Nitrosospira lacus: one gene and its partner. The protein of the gene in region 1 interacts with the protein of each later gene in a pairwise test. Links are inferred from orthologs where the notes say so. Each region holds a gene or a part of one and is shown on either strand. Other genes may lie near its edges. The genes, in order: EBAPG3_RS13405 and mrdA.

Region 1 (8,429 bases):
ATCTCACCGGGAATGGCGCCCTGCAGGATTTCGCCGAAGCCGCCAGATGGCTTAAATTGGCAGCGGAGCAAGGCTATGCGCTTGCACAGTATGAGTTGGGGCTGATTTATCGTACCGGCCAGGGTTTTGCTACTGATCAGGTAAAGAGTTATATGTGGTTGAATCTTGCCGCCGCTGCCGGCATCCAGCAAGCCGTGATGGCCCGGGATGAAGTGATGAGATCTCTCAGCACCAAACAACTGGCGCAAGCACAAAAGAGTTCTCGCGAGTGGCTCGCCTCACGACCCAAGCCCAAACTACATGCGCCGGAAGCGCCAGGGATAGGAAATGAAATCTTCCCTGGCCCCGCTGTCCAGCCGGATACCCCGAATACCGTTTCCGCTGGCCAAACTGAATAGCGGACAGTGCCATCTGAGCCACGCATTTGAACCTTGGTACAGAGCAAGGTGCAATGTCGCGGAGCTCCTTGCATAATGGTCCGGAGCGCTCCGTGGCCAGATTCTTCTGACAAAACCTCACTATCGGAGAATTCACCATGAGTGAAATATTTGATGTCATCATTATCGGTGGCGGCACCGCTGGTCTTGCCGCCTTGCGTGAAGTAAAAAAGCGCACCCATAATTTTGCCCTCATCAACGACGGACCGTGGGGAACGGTCTGCGCCCGAGTGGGCTGCATGCCTTCCAAGCTGCTAATCGAGGCGGCCAATGCCTTTCATCATCGCAGCACCTTCGAGGAATTCGGTATCCGGGGCGCCGGCCTCCTTACCCTCGATATCACCGCCGTGTTGCGACGCGTACGCCGGCTGCGTGACGATTTTGTCGCTAGCACACTAAAAACTACCGATGCCTTGGGTAAGCGCGCCATTTCCGGCCGTGCGCGCTTGCTTGGCGTGGACAGGCTGGAGGTAAACGGGAGGGAACTCCGGGCGCGCAAAATCATTATCGCCACTGGATCGCGTCCGGTTGTACCCGCCCGCTGGCGCACACTGGGCAAACAATTACTGACCACCGACACATTATTCGAACAGGAATCCTTGCCTTCACGCATGGCGGTGATAGGCTTGGGTCCCATCGGCGTCGAGATGGCGCAAGCGCTTTCCCGGCTGGGGGTGGAAGTGATGGCATTTGGTGAAAACAACACCATTGCCGGATTAAGCGATCCGCAAATCAATGCTGTTGCGCGGGAGCTTTTGGAACGTGAATTTCCTTTGTATCTGGGGGAGAAAGCTGACCTGGATGCCGTAGACGAAGGTGTGCGGGTGAGATCAGGGGCTACGGAAGTTGTCGTCGACCGTGTGCTTGTCGCCTTGGGCCGGCGCCCCAATATCAGCGGCATCGGGCTTGAGACACTAGGTGTGGAATTGAACGGCCAAGGCTTGCCGCCGGTTGATCCGCACACCATGCAAGTGGCCGATCTGCCAGTTTTCATGGCCGGTGACGCCAACCAGCAGATACCACTGTTGCACGAGGCGGCCGATGGAGGACACATAGCCGGGATCAACGCCACTCGCCCCGCTCCAGTTTATTTTACACGCCGGACACCGCTTGCAATAGTCTTTGCCGATCCGGGCATTGCGACAGTAGGCAGCGGCTTCCAGTCGCTCAATGGCAAAAAGATACTATCGGGCGAAGTGCGCTTCGAACACCAGGGCCGTGCCCGCATCGGTCAGCGCAACAAGGGCATCATGCGCCTCTATGCGGAACCGGAAAGCGGCCGGCTACTCGGCGCCGAGATGTGTGCGCCCGCCGGCGAGCATATGGCACACCTGTTGGCGCTGGCTATTGATCGTTCACTGACGGTGCGAGACATGTTGCGGCTGCCGTTTTACCATCCGGTTCTGGAAGAAGGTCTGCGCACCGCCTTGCGCGATCTGGCAGCGCAACTTCCCCCCTGTGGCGAATCCGATCTCGCCGCCTGTGACGCCTTCAATGCCGACGCACTGGATTGATCTGATTTGATCAGGCGCAATCGGGCCGTATCGGCACATGCATCATCATACTGGACTCCGAAACCATGCTGCGTGGCGTCCCGGCGGACGCCTGGAACTATAAACTCGGCAACCGTTGCGCACCGGAATGGGTACTCGACCAATACAAGGAAAGAAAATCCAAGGACCCCACCATTCGCGAGAAATTCGATACTTATCGCTTTGCCGATTACAAGGAAAAGGTGATCGATTTGCTCAAACGCGGCCACAGTGAGCGTGGAAACGATGCGTATAACAAAGGCGATGAAGCAGGCGGCACGATGATTACCGGACGGATCGGTGTTGATGCATCGCCGCTATTGAATTCCGTGGATGAACCAGAGTCCAAGGCGGAGTGTGTCACTGCAAGCGGGATACGCGGGACAAACGAGCAACGTAGGGGAGTTACCTGTTATGGATGATTTCGCATTTGCCAGAGTGCTCCATGTGCTGGGTGTGGTGTTGTGGATAGGCGGTGTGGCGATGGTCACCACCGTATTGATTCCCGCTATGGCACAAATGAAATCGGCATCTGAACGCAAGGAATTTTTCAGCCGTGTCGAAAGCCGCTTCGCGCCCCAGGCGCGCTTCACCACACTACTCGTCGGCTTGAGCGGCTTCTACATGGTGCATATACTCAATGCATGGAGCCGTTTCGCTGAATTGCGCTTCTGGTGGATGCATGCCATGGTCCTGGTATGGGTGATGTTTACCTTGATGCTATTCGTGGTTGAACCCTTTGTGTTGCGCCGGCAGATTAATAATACGGCGGACCACGACGCAGGCAAGACTTTCGCGCGGATGCGGCGCATGCATTGGATAATGCTAAGCTTGAGTCTGATCGCCGTCGCCGGAGCAGTGGCGGGTAGCCACGGCTGGATGCTGCCCGGGGAGTCATCCTAATGCGGCGTGGTAGCAGACTCACCAAAAAAGTGAAGATCAAATGAGACGGAAAATCATTACACGTCATTGTGTTAAACCGACAAATGAGTGATCAACCGCCATATTCAGGATAACATGAGCTACGCGGCATTAAAAATGATTCATGTCACCAGCGTAGTCATCAGCTACATGCTGTTTTCCTTGCGTGGCGTGTGGATGATGCAGGGATCCGCTGCGTTGCAACAACGCTGGGTAAAAATTACGCCGCACATAGTGGACACCATGCTGCTGACCAGCGCCATCGCACTGGCCATCATGATTGACCAGAATCCGGTAAATAACGCATGGCTGACCGCCAAAGTCACGGGCCTGCTGCTTTATATCGGACTCGGCATGATGGCGTTGAGATTCGGAAGAACCCGCAAAGCGAAGATTTTTGCATGGATCGCCGCTCAACTCGTTTTTTTCTATATCGTACTGGTCGCCTTGACTAAAAATCCTGCCGTATTTCCCTTTACGCCATAAGCGGCGAGCCCAGGCCGGACTCCCGATTTTTAGCACGGATGGTTCATAAATCCGCGTGATGATTGCGCTGGATACTGTTTTTCAGGGAGACTTCATGGAAGAACGATGTCGTTTTCATAGCCCGCCTGAACAGGATTTCCATACGAAACAAAAGACCAGCGAGGAGGTGTGAATTTATGAAACATTCGGGCCAGCAACCAGAACCATATGTAACGTGTTATTTTCAGCGATTACTTTATAATCCCACATCCGGCAGTTGACCACTTATTAGCCGGTTTAGCATGATATTGGCAGAAAATTTTGGTATCAGCTGATTTTAACTTTTGGATGAGTCCGCTACAGGATAGATTGCGCTTCACTCTGTCCAGCTACCGGCTTCAGGATAACTGCACGCATTCACTGTGGCAACATCAAAAATAAGCACAATGGAAGAGTTTCAATTCCGCCGGCCGCTTTCGACCCTTATACTTTTTCCGCTCAGGATTGAAATTGGCTCCTTATAATTCCGGATATTCATTTTGACGCTCTCCTTCAACATTCAGCCCACATGCTAACCCGCTGGTGGGTTTATCTGATCGCCGCATTTTTTGCGGTAGGTCTGCTTGGCATTCTACTGGTAGGCTTCGCGGCACTGGTCACTTTTCCCACACTTCCTTCACTTGAAGCATTAACCGATTACCGTCCCAAAATTCCCTTGCGCGTCTACAGTGACGAAGGTCTCCTGATCGGAGAATTTGGCGAAGAGCGCCGCCAGGTGATTAAAATCAGTGCGGCGCCAGAGCGCCTGAAACAGGCGATCCTGGCAGCCGAGGACGACCGGTTCTACCAGCATGGCGGAGTGGATTACATTGGCATACTGCGCGCTGCTTATTCCAATTTCGCTTCCGGCGGCGTGCGCCAGGGGGCCAGCACCATTACCATGCAGGTCGCACGGAATTTTTTCCTGACCAAGGAAAAAACCCTGACCCGGAAATTCAGCGAGGCTTTACTTGCATTCAAGATCGAACACAGTTTGAGCAAGGATGAAATTCTTGAACTTTACTTCAACCAGATTTATCTCGGGCAACGTGCCTATGGTTTCGGCGCGGCGGCACAGGTCTATTTTGGCAAAACCCTGAATGACATCAATCTCGCTGAAGCGGCTATGCTTGCGGGTCTTCCCAAAGCACCCTCTCGCTTCAACCCGGTGGTCAACATCAAGCGCGCAAAAGCACGGCAGCTTTACGTACTCCGGCGCATGCACGATCTGGGCTATATCTCCAATCAGGAATTCAAGGAAGCGGAAAAACAGCCGATGCATGTCAAGCGCGACTTGCAGGAATTCACCATGCGCGCCGATTATGTGGCGGAAATGGCGCGCCAGGCGATGTACGAACGCTATCAGGAGGATACCTACACCAAAGGTTACAAAGTCTATACGACGCTGAAAAAACTGGATCAGGAAGCCGCCTATAAGGCCGTGCGCCAGGGCGTGATGGATTATGACAGGCGCCATGGCTACCGCGGCCCCGAGGCAGTTATTGACCTAACCAGAAATGGTTCCGAGCGGGAGGAAATACTGGAAGACGCGCTCCAGGAGGTATCCGACAGCGGCGATATTCACGCTGCCGTAGTTCTGGCTGCTGACCCAAAATTTGTCAAGGTATACCGCAGGGGTGGAGAAATCATCGAAATTACCGGTGATGGTCTCAAGTTTGCAGAGAGATTTCTTACCGGCAAGGCTGGCTCCAAGCCGCAGAATATCCGTAGGGGTTCCCTGATCCGCATATGGAAGAACGAAAAGGGTGGGTGGCAAATTGTGCAACTTCCCCAGGTCGAAGCCTCGCTGGTTTCAATAAATTCGCGAGATGGAGCGATTCGCGCCATGGTGGGCGGGTTTGATTTCAATCGAAATCAATTCAACCATGTCACACAGGCGTGGCGCCAACCGGGTTCCAGCTTCAAACCTTTCATCTATTCCGCCTCCCTTGAAAAGGGTTTTACGCCAGCGACCGTCATCAATGATGCGCCGCTCTTCTTTACCGCCGCGGAAACAGGAAGCGAGGACTGGGAACCGAGAAATTTCGACGGCAATTTCGAGGGTCCATTACGCATGCGCGAAGGGCTTGCCAAATCCAAGAATCTGGTGTCGATTCGTATTCTCCAGGCGATTGGTGTCCAGTATGCACAGGATTACGTCGCCCGCTTTGGCTTTGACCCCAAGCAGCATCCTCCCTATTTGCCGATGGCGTTGGGTGCCGGATCGGTCACACCAATGCAAATGGCGGTGGGATACGCAGCATTCGCCAATGGAGGTTTCCGCGTCGCGCCCTATTTCATTAAACGCATCGAGGACGTGAAAGGCAACATACTGGAACAATCGGAACCGGCATTAGCGGTGGAAAAAGCAAAACAGATCATCGATCCACGCAACGCTTTTCTTATGACCAGCATGATGCAGGATGTGATCCAGCGAGGCACCGCGACCAAAGCAAAACAGCTGGGCCGCACCGACCTCGCAGGGAAAACAGGTACTACCAATAATCACGTCGACGCGTGGTTTTGTGGTTATCAGGCCGATCTGGTCGCGATCGCCTGGATCGGCTTCGATACACCCAGACCGCTGGGTAATAAAGAAACGGGGAGCCACGCCGCTTTGCCCATATGGATGAATTATATGGCCAGGGCGTTAAAAGGTGTTCCAATGGCGGCTTATACGCCTCCGCCAGGCATTGCCACAGCTAAAATCAATCCCGTGACCGGCTTGAGAGAAGCGGGAGGTACGATGACGGAGTATTTCCTGGAGGAGCAGTTACCACCGGAAGCGGATAGTGTGAATGTGGTGGATGAAGCGATCAAGTCTGCCGAGGACGTAATAAAAGAATTCCTCGCTCATTAAACTTAAGCATTGCGGCACGCTTCCAGTTGCCTGTTTTCCCGCAATTACTCTCTCTGCTTGAGCCATCCCGCCACATCCATCGCGTAGTAGGTCAGTATGCCATCCGCGCCCGCTCGCTTGAAGGCCAGCAGGGATTCCAGAACGCAGGTTTTTTCATCCAGCCAGCCGTTTTGTGCGGCAGCCTTGAGCATGGCGTATTCTCCACTGACCTGATAGACAAAAGTGGGCGCGCCGAATTGGTCCTTGACTCGCCGGACAATATCGAGATAGGGCAAACCAGGTTTTACCATCACCATATCGGCCCCTTCTTCCAAATCCAGCCCTACTTCCCAAAGCGCCTCGTCTGAATTGGCCGGGTCCATCTGATAAGTGTATTTATTTCCCGTACCCAGGTTGGCGGCCGAGCCCACCGCATCGCGAAACGGGCCATAGAAACTGGAGGCATATTTTGCCGAGTAAGCAAGAATGCGGGTGTGAATGCACTTACGGCTTTCAAGCGCGGATCGGATTGCGCCGATGCGGCCATCCATCATGTCGGAAGGCGCAACGATGTCCGCACCGGCTTGGGCATGCGTCAGCGCCTGCTGCGCCAATACGGTCACAGTTTCCTCATTCATTACATAGCCGTTGGCATCGATCAACCCATCCTGGCCATGACTGGTATAAGGATCGAGCGCCACGTCGGTGATAATACCGAGCTCAGGAAAGCGTTTCTTCAGCTCACCTACAACGCGGGGTACGAGTCCCATTGGATTGACGGCCTCGGCGGCGGTAAGGCTCTTCAGACCAGGCTCGATCACGGGAAAAATAGCCATCGCCGGTATACCGAGTTGCAGACACTTTTCCGCCCGGTACATGAGCAGATCCAGACTTTGCCTTACCACTCCCGGCATTGAAGCTACGGTTTCCTCCTGTTTCTCTCCATCCAGTACAAATACAGGGTAAATAAGATCATCCGGGCGCAGGTGATTCTCACGCATCAGACGGCGGGAGAATTCATCGCGGCGCATGCGGCGCATTCTTTTCTGTGGAAACCGGCTAAATACTGACATGATCAACCTAAAAAAATAATAAATCAGATAAAAAATTAAATATGGGGAACTTGTACCCAAATTTTCTATCTTATTAGCAGACGGTGTTTAATTGTCTCCCGCTTTTCCTCCCTGAGCGGGTACCTTAATCCCTATTAAGGTAGTTTGCCCCCGGTTTTATTCCCCTTTAACCGGGGGCTTTTTATTTTCGTTCTCTGGCTTTGCGCAGAATTTAATTCCTGAATCAGATTTGTATCCAGTCCAAGCCAAGTACCCAGCAAGGCAGCAGCCTCTTCGACTCCTTCCCGGGTCATACTGGAAAATAATTGTACGCTACATTGCGGATATGTTTCGCGCAAGAACAACAATACATCCTTGAGTATTTTCGCAGCCTGCTGCCTGCTCAGCTTGTCCGACTTGGTCAGCAGCACATGTACCGGTTTTCCCGTTGATGCAAACCAGTTCAGCATTTGCCGGTCGAGCGGGGTCAAGGGATGCCGCACGTCCATGATCAGTACCATGCCATGGAGGGATTCGCGAGTCTGAAGATAAGTACTGAGCAGATGCTCCCAGTGCTGGCGAATTTCAGCGGGTACTTTAGCATAGCCGTAGCCAGGAAGATCAACCAGAAAACGACCGCTTCCCAATTGAAAAAAATTTATGTGCTGCGTACGTCCCGGCGTTTTGCTGACGAAAGCAAGGCGGGCGCGATTGGTAAGCGAGTTGATAGCGCTGGACTTGCCTGCGTTGGAGCGCCCGGCAAAGGCTATCTCCACTCCATCCGGCGGGGGCAACTGCCACAGCTGGTTGACAGTGGTATAGAAAGTTGTGTGCTGAAAAACGGACATATAACTCCAGATTAGCCGCAATGGCAAAAAAATGAACGCCTGACTGCCTCACTTATAATCAGGGATGCATTTTATAGCGCCGGTAGCGGCATCCATGCTATCCCGGGCAATCAATATCAGGCCTTCCAGAACCAGATTTTCCATCACGCTGACATTCAGGTTAAGTCGGGATTGCAACTGCCACGCCGCTCCGCCACAAAGGATGCAGTCAGGCACATGACCGAGAGTGGCGGTGAGTAAAGCGGCCATGCGCTCCACCGCCCCTGCGAGCGCATGCACCGCACCGCTGAATATGG
Region 2 (8,421 bases), 2.1 Mb from region 1 along the record:
AAGCCGGAGGGCAAGAAGCGAGAAAAAGTTGGCGTTCGCTGATCATCCCAGGCAGGAAATTCTGCGGCCTGTTAAAGGTTCATTCATCTTTCTTAGCCTGATGCTGGCGCTGCTGCTGAACCTGTTACCGTTAAAGGATGCGTTGCTGACGTTCTGGCCTGATTTCACCGCGCTGACGATTCTTTACTGGTGTATCAATCAACCGCAGCGGGTTGGTATGAGTACCGCCTTTGGCATGGGCTTGTTAATGGATATCGGCAATGCCGGGACATTCGGCCAGCATGCCCTGGCATACAGCATCATGGCTTTTGCCGCGTTGCTATTCCAGCGGCGCTTGTATAATTTTGGTCTGCTGAAGCAGGCTCCCCAGATGGGACTGATATTGCTCATGGGGCAGTTTGTCGTGCTTCTGACCTGGCTACTGGATGGGGCGGATTTTCCCGGTTGGGATTTTTTTCTTGCCAGCGCTACCGGCATTATGTTGTGGCCGCTACTGTCATTGATATTGAGAATACCCCAGAGGCCCAAGTCTGATTCCAATGCGTTATGAAGCGAACGGTAGAGCTTCGTAATCACCCCCGCGAACTGCATCATTTCCGGGTACGGCTGGCCATTGGCGCCGTGTTCGTGCTGCTGCTGTTCCTTCTGCTATTTTCCCGATTCTTTTACTTGCAGGTATCGCAACGCGACCACTATCACACGCTGGCGGAAGCTAACCGGATATCCATTGCACCCATCGTACCTAACCGGGGACTGATTTTCGACCGTAATGGCGAAGTGCTGGCACATAACTACTCGGCCTATACGCTCGAAATCGTGCCAAGCAAGGTAACCAATCTGGAAGCTCTCATCAATGAATTATCCACTGTAATCGAGATAGCAGCCCGAGACCGCAAGCGTTTCAAGAAACTGATGGACGAGAGCAAGCGATTTGAAAGCCTGCCCATTCGCACTCGTTTATCGGATGTGGAAGTGGCGCGCTTCGCCGCCCATCGCTATCGTTTTCCTGGAGTGGAAATTAAAGCGCGCTTGTTCCGCCAGTACCCGAAAGGGGAAATTGCGTCACATGTGGTGGGTTATATTGGCCGCATCAACGATAAAGATCTGGAACAGCTGGAGGCCAACGAAAACCTGGCCAACTATCGCGGCTCGCTGTATATGGGCAAGATCGGCATCGAACAAAGCTACGAGAAGGAGTTGCACGGTATCACCGGCTTCGAGGAAATGGAAACTGACGCGGCCGGCCGGGTAATAAGAGTAATATCCCGTACCCCGCCAATCTCAGGCAATAATCTGACGTTGTCGATCGATATCAAGTTGCAGGAGGTTGCGGAAAAGGCGTTTGGAGACCGGCGCGGCGCGCTGGTAGCCATTGACCCCGCTACCGGCGATGTACTGGCATTCGTCAGCAAGCCGGGCTTCGATCCCAATCTGTTTGTCGATGGTATCGACTCGGAGAACTGGGATTTGCTGAATAACTCCATCGACAGGCCGCTGAACAACCGCGCTTTGCGCGGATTATATCCACCGGGTTCCACATTCAAACCATTCATGGCGCTGGCCGGCCTGGAGCTGAAGAAACGCACGCCTCAGCAAGGAATCAGTGATCCCGGATACTTCAGCCTGCCTGGCAGCACCCACCGCTTCCGTGACTGGAAAGCGGGTGGCCATGGCTATGTGGATCTGCATAAATCTCTGGTCGTGTCGTGCGACACTTATTATTACGGGCTGGCCAATGACCTCGGTATAGACAACATTTTCAACTTTACCGGCCAATTCGGGCTAGGAAAAAAAACCGGGATCGATATCGAGGGCGAAGCCAGTGGCCTGTTGCCCTCGCAAGAATGGAAAATGAAGCGATACAAGCAGAAATGGTACGCGGGTGACACCATTTCCGTGGGTATCGGGCAAGGCTACAATCTGACTACACCCCTGCAACTGGCTTTCGCGACCGCCATCCTTGCCAGCAAGGGTGCCGCCTTCCGCCCGCACCTGGTAAAGCAGGTTCACAATAGCAGGAATGGGGAAGTGCGCGAAATCGTGACGCAACCTCTATACACGCTCAATCTCAACCCCGTTAATCTGACGCACGTTCAAAACGCGCTGATAGCGGTAACCCGGCCTGGCGGCACCGCGGCGCTCGCCGGTGCGGATGCCGCCTATACCTTCGCGGGGAAGACGGGTACGTCGCAAGTGGTCGGCATGAAGCAAGGAGAAAAATATGTGGAGAGCAAGGTTCAGGAACGCCATCGCGACCATGCGCTGTTCGTTGCCTACGCGCCCACGGAAAACCCCAGAATAGCGCTGGCGGTGCTGGTGGAAAATGGCGGTCACGGCGGCGCTACCGCCGCACCGGTCGCCAGGCTGGTAATGGACTATCATCTGCTTGGCAAGTTGCCCGCAGAAGCCGCGGCAAAGGCCATCCCTGAAGACGAGGAGGGTGCGCATGATTAAGCCCTTGCGCTTATGGCACTACCTCACGCGCTATGTGGATGGGTTTCTGCTGAGCGGAATTCTGCTGCTGATGCTGACTGGCCTGGCCACGCTGTATAGCGCCACCGACGCAAACCTGAGTCGTGTCACTAATCAGGCGATCAACATGCTGGTGGCGCTTGGCATCATGTGGCTGATTGCGAATATCCCGTTGCAGCATATCATGCGTATCGCCCTCCCGATATACGTAGCCGGTCTTTTCCTGTTGCTCGGCGTGGCGCTGTTCGGTGAAATCAACAACGGTGCGCGACGCTGGCTGAACATTGGTGTGACGCGTATCCAGCCTTCCGAGTTGATGAAAATAGCTGTGCCGCTGATGATGGCGTGGTATTTTGACAAGCATGAGGCCACTCTGCGGCTCAGGGACTACGCAGTCGCCACGTTGCTGCTCCTGATTCCGGTCGTGATGATCATGCGGCAGCCGGACTTAGGCACCGCATTGCTGATTGCATCCAGCGGTTTCTACGTTCTGTTTCTCACCGGGCTGTCGTGGCGCATCATGGCCGCACTGCTGATCGCCGGAGCTGGCAGTCTGCCAATCCTGTGGTCGATGATGCACGATTATCAGCGCCGGCGTGTCATGACGCTGCTTGATCCGACACAGGATGCGCTGGGGGCCGGCTATCACACGATCCAGTCCACTATTGCCATAGGATCCGGTGGTGTCCTCGGCAAAGGCTGGCAAAATGGGACCCAAACCCATCTCGATTTCCTTCCGGAGAAAAGCACCGATTTCATCTTCGCAGTGTTCTCGGAGGAATTCGGATTGGTCGGCAATTCATTACTGTTGCTGCTATACCTGATGGTAATCGGCCGCGGCATGATTATTGCCGCCAATGCCTCGACCCAGTTTACCCGGCTTATCGCCGGCTCGATCACGCTGACTTTCTTCACTTATATTTTCGTCAACATCGGCATGGTTATCGGTATTCTGCCCGTGGTGGGCGTACCGCTGCCGCTGATCAGCTACGGCGGCACGTCAATGGTGACAATGCTGCTGGGATTTGGTATTTTGATGAGCATACAGACGCATCCTAAACTGGTAAAAACGTAAGGAAGATTGATTCGGGATCAAGAAGCGTCTCATCCACTATTCTGGCAGTCTGCCGGACTTGAAGGAATCAAGCAAAAAAGTGACAGGGCGAGTACAGGTTCTAAGGATCATCGCGGCAGCCATGGTAGTTTTTATCGCGGGCTGCGGCAGTGTCCTGAAACGCGATAACATGGGCAAAACACCTTCCGCCGCATCGGTAAAGCCGGCTATTGCGGCAAAAAAGGGCGGTTATTATCTGGATGACGGGCCCGGCGACAACCCGCCGGCTGACCTTGCTTCCATCCTCGACGCTGTTCCGCGGCATGAACCCCTGCGCCAGGCCAACATGCGGCCTTATGTCGCGCTGGGAAAATCCTACACGCCGATGACCACCCTGGAATCTTACCGGGAACGCGGGGTAGCTTCCTGGTATGGCCGCCGTTACCACGGACAGAAAACAGCATCCGGCGAAGTCTACGATATGTACACCATGACCGCCGCCCATACCACGCTGCCATTACCCAGCTATGCCCGCGTCACCAACATCCAGAATGGAAAATCCGTGATCGTGCGCGTCAACGACCGTGGACCATTTCATTCTGACCGCCTGATCGATCTTTCCTATACCGCAGCCCACAAACTCGGTGTGCTGGATGGTGGCAGTGCCTGGGTGGAAGTGGAAAGCATCCTGCCGGGCACAGGAGCCTCCATGCAGGTTGCAGCGGCACCTGCCCTAGTAGCGAATTCGGTCCCCATCTTTAACCCTGCACCGGCTTCTACACCAGCCCCCGCATCTTCCCCTTCAGCTGCTGCCAGTCGGGAAAAAACAGCCCAGCGTCCGGTTGGCGTAGAGCCGCAAAATGAAGAAGCCAAGCCGGATTTAATCGAAGCAGCCTATTCGCCCACGTTGCCATCCGGCGCATCCGTTCGCGACGTTGCCGATGCGCAGGTTCCCACGGGTACAAGCGGGGTCTACCTGCAATTGGGCGCATTCAGCGCCTACGATAATGCGGATAATTTCCTCGCTCACATGCGGTCAGAACTTCCTTCATTGACCCCTATCCTTGGCATTGTTTCGAAAGATGGCTTATTCAAGGTTCACGCCGGACCTTATCCCGATCACGCTGTAGCCCGGCAGGCAGCCGATAAAATCGCTCAAGTGCTTTCCATCAAGCCGATGGTGCTGGTCCGTTAGTAGTGAGTATTGAGGCTAGCCTGATTCCTTGCCGCCCTTTCACGAGGCTGGCTGCCTGACGCAACTATGCAATATTCATTTCCCAAAGACGGAACAAAGTACGATCTCTAGCCGCTCTGGCAAGAATTGATCTATGCGCGCATCGACTTTGCGCCTATACGCGTGTCAGCGCCAGCGCGGCAGCTGTCATTTTCCACCGGTTACAGCTCACGTGCACTTTCACTAATAGCCAATTCCCCCGTCACTTGATAGAATCGGACCTTCCGTTAAGTTAATCAGTCCACTACATTCAGGATCAACCATGACTACCAAGAACTTCTACCCCACCAAAAAGATCGGTACGTTTTATCCCCCGCAGCGTGTCTTGATGGGACCGGGGCCGTCGGATACCCACCCGCGCGTTTTATCCGCCATGGCCCGCCCGACGCTGGGCCACCTTGATCCTGTATTCACGGATATGATGGAGGAGTTGAAAAGCCTGCTGCGCTATGCCTTCCAGACCTCCAATCTGCTGACCTTTCCGGTTTCCGGTCCGGGGTCGGTCGGGATGGAAATGTGTTTCGTCAACATGGTCAGTCCGGGCGATAAGGTAATTGTGTGCCGCAATGGCGTGTTTGGCGGGCGCATGATCGAGAACGTGCAACGCTGCGGCGGTATCGCAGTGGTGGTGGAGGATAAATGGGGTGCGCCGGTTGATCCACAAAAAGTGGAAGATGCATTGAAACAGAATCCTGATGCGAAGGTCGTTGCTTTCGTCCATGCCGAGACGTCCACCGGCGCTCTGTCGGACGCAAAATTACTATGCGAAATCGCGCATCGCCATAATTGTCTCACCATTGTGGATACCGTCACCTCGCTGGGCGGCTCCCCTCTCAAGGTTGACGAATGGAAGATCGACGCGATTTATTCCGGCAGCCAGAAATGCTTGTCATGTCCACCGGGTCTGTCCCCAATAAGCTTTTCGGAGCGTGTGGTGGAACTGGTCAAGAATCGCAAAGGAAAAGTACAAAGCTGGTTCATGGATTTGAACCTGCTGCTCGGTTACTGGGGAACCACCCGTACCTACCACCACACTGCCCCCACCAATGCTCTATATGCATTGCACGAGGCCCTGTTCATGCTGTATGAGGAAGGGCTGGAACATTCCTGGGCACGCCACCAGCGCAACCACACGGCGCTGAAAGCGGGGCTGGAGACGCTCGGTATTGAGTACCTGGTGGAGGAGAAATCTCGCCTGCCGCAGCTTAATTCGGTCTACGTGCCGGAAGGCATAGACGAGAAGGAAGTGCGCCGCAGGCTGCTTGCAGACTACAGCCTGGAGATCGGTGCGGGGCTGGGTGACCTCGCCGGGAAGATCTGGCGTTTCGGCCTGATGGGTTATTCGAGCAAAATGGAAAACGTGATGCTATGTCTGAACGCACTGGAGACAGTATTCTCTGATATGGGCAAGAAGATTGAGTACGGTACGGCCGAGGCGGCGGCGCACTACGCCTATGCGGCCAATCCCCTGCCGCAGCAGGCCGCGCCGGTAAAGGCTGTAGCGGTAGCCTGATGCTGAATCAGGCCGGACAAACCCATTTTTCCCTGCACAAGAAAGGGAAAAATGGGTTGTGCCTTATTTCGAATTACAACCCCAGTCGTTGCCAAATGGTGGTCGTCAATCCCGCCGAATTCAGTGTATAAAAATGCAGGCCCGGCGCACCGGCGCTGAGCAGCCGGTCACATAAATCGGTCACGACATCCAGTCCAAACGCGCGTATTGATGCGCTGTCATCTCCATAGCCTTCCAGTTTTTTCCTGATCCAGCGCGGGATCTCCGCACCACAGGAATCTGAAAATCTTGCCAGCTGGGAGAATTTATTGATTGGCATGATGCCAGGCACGATGGGAACGCCGATTCCCATCGCTTCACACGCTTCAATGAAATTGAAGTAGGCGTCCGCATTGTAGAAATACTGGGTGATGACGGAATCCGCTCCAGCCTCCACCTTCCGTTTGAAGTTCAGCAAATCGTCCTGCGCCGAGCCCGCCTGAGGATGATATTCCGGATATGAAGCCACTTCGATGTGGAACGCACTACCAAATTCCTTGCGGATAAATCTCACCAGTTCATCGGCGTAACGAAATTCCCCCCACTGCGCCATACCTGAAGGCAGATCGCCGCGCAGGGCGACAATATGGCGAATACCCCCATCGTGGTATTTTTGCAACATGGAACGAATATTTTCGCTGGTTGAACCGATGCAGGAAAGATGGGGTGCGGCCGCATAGCCCTCCGCCTGAATTTCCAGCACTGTTTCCAAAGTGCGGTCCCGGGTCGATCCGCCCGCGCCAAATGTCACTGAGAAGAATTTTGGGTTAAGTTGGGCCAATTGTCTGCGCGTAGCGCGCAATTTCTCTATCCCCTCGCGCGTTTGCGGTGGAAAAAACTCGAAACTGAAAGTGGGAGCGAATCTTTTTTGTGATTCCATCTGGCATCAACTACGGGGGCTCAGAAAAGATACGACAGAATTAGCCATCTCTTTCTCTCCCCGCCGCTCTGAGATCCTGGAATGTCAGTACCGGTACATCGCCGGCTTATAGGGTCCGTTTTTATCCAGATTCAGATACTTCGCCTGCTCATCGGTAAGCGCGGTGAGCTTGACCCCCAGCTTCTTGATGTGCAGACGCGCCACTTTCTCGTCCAGATGCTTGGGCAGCACATACACGTTTTTTTCATAACGGGTGCCATTTTGCCAAAGCTCCATTTGCGCGAGCACCTGGTTGGTGAATGAACTGGACATGACAAACGAGGGATGGCCGGTGGCGCAACCCAGATTCACCAGACGCCCCTGCGCCAGTACGATGATACGCCGGCCTGACGGGAAAATGACATGATCCACCTGTGGCTTGATGTTTTCCCATTGATATTTCTGGACAGAGGCAATATCTATTTCAGAATCGAAATGGCCGATATTGCAGACAATGGCCTGGTCTTTCATTCTCAGCATGTGATCATGGGTAATGACACGCAGGTTACCGGTAGCGGTGACGAAAATGTCAGCCTGATCGCAAACTTCATCCATGGTGACGACACGATAACCTTCCATGGCCGCTTGCAGCGCGCAAATCGGATCGATCTCGGTAATCCACACGGTTGCTCCCAGACCACGCAAGGATTGGGCGCAGCCTTTGCCCACGTCGCCATAGCCACACACCAGTGCAATCTTGCCGGCAATCATCACATCCGTAGCACGCTTGATGCCATCCACCAGCGACTCACGGCAACCGTAAAGATTATCGAACTTGGATTTGGTAACCGAGTCGTTGACATTGAATGCCGGGAATGGCAGCTCCCCTTTCTTTTGCATTTCGTATAAACGGTGAACGCCGGTAGTCGTTTCCTCCGTTACACCACGAATATTCGCAAGTCTGCAGGAATACCAGCCAGGCTGAGTATCCAGTCTTTTCCGGATTGCCGCGAACAATGCATGCTCTTCTTCATTGGCTGGATGGGCGATGACCGATGGGTCTTTTTCCGCCCTGCTGCCAAGAATGATCAGCAGCGTTGCATCGCCACCGTCGTCCAGAATCATATTGGGCGTACCATTCGCACTCGATTGCTCGTCACCGGACCACTCAAAGATGCGGTGGGTATATTCCCAATAATCATCCAGCGACTCACCCTTGTAGGCAAAAACCGGAATGCCTTTCGCTGCGA

The links.
Region 2: the proteins of EBAPG3_RS13405 (region 1) and mrdA interact in binary tests that used the Escherichia coli proteins (3 or more experiments, as listed by UniProt). The link is inferred for Nitrosospira lacus from one-to-one orthologs.

What each region holds. Positions count from the first base shown.
Region 1 is NZ_CP021106.3:2,933,130-2,941,558, forward strand. Bases 3,581-6,588 are described here. They hold EBAPG3_RS13405 (penicillin-binding protein 1A), read left to right. Parts: upstream 3,581-3,923; coding sequence 3,924-6,254; downstream 6,255-6,588. Other genes in these bases: hemB (porphobilinogen synthase), read right to left, coding at 6,299-6,588. In the rest of the region: EBAPG3_RS13380 (tetratricopeptide repeat protein), read left to right, coding at 1-398; EBAPG3_RS13385 (dihydrolipoyl dehydrogenase), read left to right, coding at 536-1,951; EBAPG3_RS15485 (type ISP restriction/modification enzyme), read left to right, coding at 2,017-2,391; EBAPG3_RS13395 (hypothetical protein), read left to right, coding at 2,384-2,872; EBAPG3_RS13400 (SirB2 family protein), read left to right, coding at 2,987-3,376; more of hemB, read right to left, coding at 6,589-7,306; yihA (ribosome biogenesis GTP-binding protein YihA/YsxC), read right to left, coding at 7,441-8,133; EBAPG3_RS13420 (type III pantothenate kinase), read right to left, coding at 8,182-8,429. UniProt on the Escherichia coli protein: Cell wall formation. Synthesis of cross-linked peptidoglycan from the lipid intermediates.
Region 2 is NZ_CP021106.3:826,263-834,683, reverse strand. What follows is about bases 1-3,000. They hold mrdA (penicillin-binding protein 2), read left to right. Parts: upstream 1-546; coding sequence 547-2,454; downstream 2,455-3,000. Other genes in these bases: rodA (rod shape-determining protein RodA), read left to right, coding at 2,447-3,000; mreD (rod shape-determining protein MreD), read left to right, coding at 29-550; mreC (rod shape-determining protein MreC), read left to right, coding at 1-42. Also shown: more of rodA, read left to right, coding at 3,001-3,547; EBAPG3_RS03705 (septal ring lytic transglycosylase RlpA family protein), read left to right, coding at 3,606-4,721; EBAPG3_RS03700 (pyridoxal-phosphate-dependent aminotransferase family protein), read left to right, coding at 5,023-6,273; metF (methylenetetrahydrofolate reductase [NAD(P)H]), read right to left, coding at 6,347-7,192; ahcY (adenosylhomocysteinase), read right to left, coding at 7,277-8,421. UniProt on the Escherichia coli protein: Catalyzes cross-linking of the peptidoglycan cell wall. Responsible for the determination of the rod shape of the cell. Is probably required for lateral peptidoglycan synthesis and maintenance of the correct diameter during lateral and centripetal growth.